2 linked regions of the Catenulispora sp. EB89 genome follow. The protein of the gene in region 2 interacts with the protein of the main gene of each other region in a pairwise test. Links are inferred from orthologs where the notes say so. Each region holds a gene or a part of one and is shown on either strand. Other genes may lie near its edges.

Region 1 (3,178 bases), on a different replicon or contig from region 2:
GGCCGGGTAGGTCTTGGTCACCGCGATCAGGGAAACCTCGGAAGGGTCGCGGTTCGCCTTGCGGGCCGCGGCGGCGATGTCCTCGCGCACCGCGGCCAGATTCTCGGCGATCTGTACTCGTCGTTCGGAAATCTCCGTTTCACGGTCGGGCATCGTTCAGTCCAGCCAGACGAACCCGGCGAACCGGCCGGTCGTGCCCTCGCCGCGGAAGGAGTAATAGTCCTCGGACTCCTGCGTGCACACCCGCAGCCGCACCGACGTCTTCAGGTCGATCCCGGCCGCCTCCAGCTGCGCCCACACGCCCTCGGCGACGTCCAGGCCCGGCGTCCCCTGCCGGGTCACCGTGTAGCTGGCCGGCACCTTCTCGGCCACGTCCGCGCGCATCCGTTCGGGCACCTCGTAGCAGAGCCCGCACACCGAGGGCCCGGTGACCGCGATGATCCGCTCCGGCACGGCGCCGAGGGAGACCATGCGCTCGATCGCGGCCGGGACCACCCCGGCCTTCATCCCCGGACGCCCGGCGTGCGCCCCGGCGACCACCCCGGCCTGGGCGTCGGCCAGCAGCACCGGCACGCAGTCCGCGACCAGCACCGCCAGCGCCAGGTGCCGGCGGTCGGTGACCAGCGCGTCCACGTCCGGGGCCCGGCCCTGCCACTGCGCGGCGGCGTAGGCCACGTCCGCGCCGTGGATCTGGTTCATGTACACGACGTTCCCGGGGTCGGTGAACCCCAGCTCGAAGGCCACCAGGGAACGGTTGGCGGCGACCGCCTCGGGGTCGTCGCCGACGTGCCCGCCGAGGTTGGTCGCGGTGTAAGGGGCCTTGGAGACCCCGCCCCAGCGGTCGGAGAAGGCGAAGCGGGCCGTGCCGCCCTCACCCTCCGGACCGGTGTGCTGCCATATCGCCACGGAAGAACCCGCTCCTACTTCAGGAAGTCGGGGATGTCGAGCTCGTCGGCCGCCGACGGCGCCGGCTGCACCGGGATGACCGGGACGTTCTGCGTGTCGGCCATCGGGTCGTGCGCCGGGAGCGGGATGTTGTCCGTCGGCTTGGGCAGCGTGCCCAGCACCTGCTCGCGCATGCCGTCGCGGACGCTGGTCTCGTCCCGGAACGGGGAGTTCGCCGCGGCGTGCCCGGTGCTGCGGCGCTTGGCCGGCTCGCCGCCGTCGAAGCCGGCCGCGATGACCGTGACCCGGACCTCGTCGCCCAGGCCGTCGTCGATGACCGCGCCGAAGATGATGTTCGCCTCGGGGTGCGCGGCCTCGCTGACCAGCTGCGCCGCCTCGTTGATCTCGAACAGGCCGAGGTCGGAGCCGCCGGAGATGCTCAGCAGCACGCCGCGGGCGCCGTCGATGGAGGCCTCCAGCAGCGGCGAGGAGATCGCCATCTCGGCCGCGGCCACCGCGCGGTCGTCGCCGCGGGCCGAGCCGATGCCCATCAGCGCCGAGCCGGCCTCGCTCATCACCGACTTCACGTCGGCGAAGTCCAGGTTGATCAGGCCCGGGGTGGTGATCAGGTCGGTGATGCCCTGGACACCGGAGAGCAGCACCTGGTCGGCGGCCTTGAACGCGTCCAGCACCGAGACGTTCTTGTCCGAGATGGACAGCAGCCGGTCATTGGGGATGACGATCAGGGTGTCGACTTCCTCGCGCAGCGCCGCGATGCCGTCCTCGGCCTGGTTCGCCCGGCGCCGGCCCTCGAAGGTGAACGGCCGGGTCACCACACCGATGGTCAGCGCGCCGAGCTCGCGGGCGATCCGGGCCACCACCGGGGCCCCGCCGGTGCCCGTGCCGCCGCCCTCGCCGGCGGTGACGAACACCATGTCCGCGCCCTTGAGGACCTCCTCGATCTCCTCGGCGTGGTCCTCGGCCGCCTTGCGGCCCACATCGGGGTTGGCGCCGGCACCGAGTCCGCGGGTGAGCTCGCGGCCGACGTCCAGCTTGACGTCGGCGTCACTCATCAGCAGAGCCTGGGCGTCGGTGTTGACGGCGATGAACTCGACGCCCTTCAGACCGACCTCGATCATCCGGTTGATGGCGTTCACGCCGCCGCCGCCGATGCCGGCGACCTTGATGACGGCCAGGTAATTCTGCGGTGCTGCCACGTCCGACGGCCTCTCCGTGGTATCCGGTAATCTTGTTGATCACCTTAGTCCCGCCCACACCGGCCGGGGACACGGCGGGGTCGTGCGACTGTGAAGTCTTTACAGGACATTAGGTCCCGCGACCTGTGAGGTTCAACGAACACGCCGAAACTGTCGGCAGGTTTTACTTCTCAGCGTTGTCCGACGACCCCGCCTGATCCGTGTGGATCCGATGAGGGGAATACGTATGTTGTTCGATAGCCCGCCAGATCTTAGCCGATCGGCGGGCCGGGATTCGAACGCTCACGAATACGCCGGAGCCGCCGGAGCACTCACGTCATAGTGCGCCGCGCCATTCCCGATCAGCGCGGCCAGTATCCGTGCCTTGAGATCCGGCTGGTCCGGTCCGCCCCACAGAACCGTCACCGATTTCTGTTTGGCCTTGGACGGACTCAACGTCACGGTGATGGCGTAAGGCCCGGTCGCCGAGACGGTGAGCACCCGGGAGCGCACCGGGGCCGGCAGGGCCCGCAGAGCCGCGAGCGCCCCGGCCACGGTGCTCGCGCGGTCCTTCACCGCCGGATCGGCGAACTGCTCCAGGTGGATGACCGGGATGTGCGCCGGGATCGCCGAGGCGGTGGCGGCTGTGTCGAAGGCCACGCCGTCCGCGTCCACGATCTGGAAGGATCCGTCGGCCTGCGGCAACGCCGCGGCCGGGGTCCGCTCCACGACGTTGATGTCGATCGTGTGCGGCAGCGAGCGCTCCACCCACGCGTCCTTCACCCGCGGGAGCGCCATCAGCCGCGCCTTGACCGCCGAGGTGTCCACCGAGGCGACCGGGGTGTGCGCGGGGATCGCGGCGGCGGCCAGGATCTGTTGTCTGGTCAGCACTTTGACGCCGGAGACGGACGTGGACCGGACGTCGAAGACCTTGGTGTGCCACAGGATCGAGTACCCGGTCAGGGTCAGCAGCGCGAGGAAGACGGTGATCGTCACCGAGAGCCGCCGCCACCGGCGCCGGCGCCGCAGCCGGTCGAGGTAGCGCTCGACCAATACCCTGCTGACCCGCGGGTGGCCGGCTTCGGTGGCGTTCATGG
Region 2 (3,292 bases):
GGCGAGGTAGCCGCACAGGCAGAGCACGAACGCCTGGCTGCCGATCGCGTGCGCGGCCGGCGGCGAGACGTCGGCGGCCAGGCCGAGCAGGAAGCCGGCGACCAGGCCGGTGCGCGGGCCGCGGGCGAAGCCGATCGCGGCGACCACCGCCAGCAGCAGGTCGGGCGCGGCCAGCGGCAGGCGCGCCGCGGTCAGCAGCGCGTCCTGCAGCGCCAGGACCAGGGCCAGGCCGCAGATAAGGGCGAGGAAGCCGGTGAGTCTCAAGGGTCACACTCTTTCGGGGTCGGGCCGGGGCCGCCGTGGAGCAACCGGGTGGCAGCCGGGCAGCCGGGCAGCCGAGTGGCGGCGGTCAGTGCGCCACCAGCGCGTCGCGGGGGTCGGTGCGCGGCGGCTCCACCACGACACCGACGGTCTGCAGGCCGTCGTAGGCCACGTACGGCTTCACGATCGCGGTCCGGGTCATCGCCCCGGGCGTGGGCTGCACGGAGGTCACGGTGCCCAGCGGCACGCCGGGCACGAAGGGCGTGCCGCCGGCCGAGCCGAAGGTCAGCACCGGTGTGCCCAGCGGGATGTCGGCCTGCGGGTCGAAGAACTGCACGCTGAACGCCCCGGGCCCGCCGCCGGTGGCCAGGCCGACCTGGCCGCCTCCGGCGCCGCCGGTGCCCGGGGTCCGCACGCCCACGGTGAACCGCGGGTCGTCGGCCAGCAGCACGGTCGCGGTGTCGCGGCCGACCGCCACGGTGCGGCCGACCAGGCCGTCGCCGTCCAGCACGGTCATTCCCGGCTTGACGCCGTCCAGGGTGCCGGCGTCGATGGTCGCCGACCAGGTGCCCTGCTGCTGCGGGGCGAAGGACAGCACCCGGGCCGGGATGGTCCGGTAGCCGCCGACCGAGGCGACGTGCAGCAGCTTGTCGAGCTCGGCGGCCCGGGCGCGGGCGTCGGCGGCGGTCTCGGCCTGTTCGCGCAGGGCCGCGTTCTGCGTCTTGAGCAGCGCGATCTGCTTCTGGTCCTGCTTGCTGTGGCCGAGTCCGTGCACGAAGTCGCCCACCGGCCGCTCGACCGCCGCGACCGAGCGCGTCACCGGGCCGAGCACCGCCTCGCCGCCGGAGCGCAGCGGCTGCAGCGGCGAGCGGGACCCGCCCCGGGCGTCCACGGTGATCATGGCGAAGGCCGCCGCCAGCAGTACCGCCAGCAGCAGCCTCGTCCGCTTGTCGTCACGCACGCTCCCGCGCTACCTCCGCCCGGTACGGCGACGGTTGTTCAGCGTGCCCAGCACCGGGGCCAGCGCCTCGAACTCCTCCAGGCAGCGGCCGGAGCCCAGGACCACGGAGTCCAGCGGGTTCTCCGCGATGTGCACCGGCATGCCGGTCTCCTCGCGGATCCGCTCGTCCAGGCCGTGCAGCATGGCACCGCCGCCGGTGAGGACGATGCCGCGGTCCATGATGTCGCCGGCCAGCTCCGGCGGGCACTTGTCCAGGGTGTCGCGCACCGCGTCGACGATCGCCGTCACCGGCTCCTCGATGGCCTTGCGCACCTCGGTGCTGGACAGCAGGATCACCTTCGGCAGGCCGCTGACGAGGTCGCGGCCTCGGACCTCGGCGCGGGTCTCCTCCCCGGAGTCCCAGGCCGAGCCGACCGTCACCTTGATCTCCTCGGCGGTGCGGTCGCCGAGCAGCAGCGAGTACTCCTTCTTCGTGTACTGGATGATCGCGTTGTCCAGCTCGTCGCCCGCGACCCGCACGCTGAGCGCGGTCACGATGCCGCCGTAGGAGATGACCGCGACCTCGGTGGTGCCGCCGCCGATGTCCACGACCATGTTGCCGGTCGCCTCCTGCACCGGCAGGCCCGCACCGATCGCCGCGGCCATCGGCTCCTCGATGAGGTGCACGCTGCGCGCGCCGGCGGCGCTGGCCGCGTCCTCGACCGCGCGCTTCTCCACCCCGGTGATGCCGGAGGGGACGCAGACGATGACCCGGGGCTGCGCCAGCCACCGGCGTTTGTGCGCCTTGCGGATGAAGTAGCGCAGCATCCGCTCGGCGACTTCGAAGTCGGCGATGACGCCGTCCTTGAGCGGCCGGATCGCCACGATGTTGCCGGGCGTGCGGCCGATCATCTTCTTCGCCTCGGCGCCGACCGCGAGCACCGCGCCGGTCGTGGTGTCCACCGCGACCACCGAGGGCTCGTTCAGCACGATGCCTCGACCGCGTACGTACACCAGGGTGTTCGCGGTCCCGAGGTCCACCGCGATGTCCCGACCGATGACCGCCATCCCGGAGCCCATGCGCGATCCCCATCTTCCGTCGCTCGGATGTTGCAGAAGTCTTGCCGTCGGTATCAGAGACAGGCGCGATGTGCGGCGCCTGCGACCGATCCTAACCAGCGTTATGCCCGATAGATCCCGGAGCATCCGATTCACCCCGAAGCGGTACGCCCGAACGGGTGAGAATGCTTATGTCAGGGTCCTGGAGGGCCAGAGTGCGGCATTGCGCGGGGCGCGCGCCACATGGGTGATCACGGCGCCTGGATCGTCAGTCTGGGCGGCGGGCGCGTCCCCACCGACTCCAGGTTCCGGCACACCGCGAGCATCATCCCGGCCGCGGTGACCGCCGCGCCGAGGGCCAGCGCCTGCGCGGACCAGTACGCGGCGTCCTCGCGGCCCAGGGCCGAGGTCGCACTGTGGTAGCGCGCGAAGAAGGCGAGGCCGACGGCCGACGAGACGGTCGCGATGCTGAGCAGCGCGGCGTAGAGCAGGCGCTGGCCCAGGCTGCTCCGACCGAGTGACGGCTCCGGACGCACCAGGCCGATCTGCGCCACCACGGCCAGCCCGAGCAGTCCGACGGCCAGCGCGAGCAGGTCGGCGGCGACGGTGTCGGAGAGCCGGTGCCAGTCCGCCGCCACGGTCGCCACGCCGGCCAGCGCCGCGCCGGGCAGCACGAGCAGGGTCACCAGGACGTACCAGCGGCGGCTGATCACGATCAGGGTCGCGAAGAACAACCCCATCGCCGCGGCGGTGTGACCGGAGGGGAGCGTGTTCGGGGGCTGGTAGGTGGCTTGGGCCAGTGCGACGTGCGCCATGGTGGCGGCGACCGAGGCGACGGCGTTGTGCACCGCCGCGTTCGCGGCCGGGTTCCCCGCCGCGACCGCGCTCGCGGCGTTGGCCGCGTGACCGGCTCCGACCGCGCCGCCTGCCGCGTGGATCGCACCCAGCGCGTCGGCCCCGAACACCGGCCGGCTCGGCAGCACCCCCTTCATGAACCGCGCCGCGAGCACCGCCCCGCCGGCCGTCAGCACT

Evidence for each region.
Region 1: the proteins of ABH920_RS08875 (region 2) and ftsZ interact in binary tests that used the Escherichia coli proteins (3 or more experiments, as listed by UniProt). The link is inferred for Catenulispora sp. EB89 from one-to-one orthologs.

The regions. Positions count from the first base shown.
Region 1 is NZ_JBGCCU010000015.1:175,974-179,151, forward strand. The notes cover bases 12-2,875. They hold ftsZ (cell division protein FtsZ), read right to left. Parts: upstream 2,103-2,875; coding sequence 921-2,102; downstream 12-920. Other genes in these bases: ABH920_RS29265 (YggS family pyridoxal phosphate-dependent enzyme), read right to left, coding at 12-153; pgeF (peptidoglycan editing factor PgeF), read right to left, coding at 157-906; ABH920_RS29280 (cell division protein FtsQ/DivIB), read right to left, coding at 2,385-2,875. Also shown: more of ABH920_RS29265, read right to left, coding at 1-11; more of ABH920_RS29280, read right to left, coding at 2,876-3,176. UniProt on the Escherichia coli protein: Essential cell division protein that forms a contractile ring structure (Z ring) at the future cell division site. The regulation of the ring assembly controls the timing and the location of cell division.
Region 2 is NZ_JBGCCU010000003.1:472,944-476,235, forward strand. The notes cover bases 251-3,228. They hold ABH920_RS08875 (rod shape-determining protein), read right to left. Parts: upstream 2,270-3,228; coding sequence 1,232-2,269; downstream 251-1,231. Other genes in these bases: mreD (rod shape-determining protein MreD), read right to left, coding at 251-264; mreC (rod shape-determining protein MreC), read right to left, coding at 350-1,222; ABH920_RS08880 (phosphatase PAP2 family protein), read right to left, coding at 2,512-3,228. In the rest of the region: more of mreD, read right to left, coding at 1-250; more of ABH920_RS08880, read right to left, coding at 3,229-3,292. UniProt on the Escherichia coli protein: Forms membrane-associated dynamic filaments that are essential for cell shape determination. Acts by regulating cell wall synthesis and cell elongation, and thus cell shape.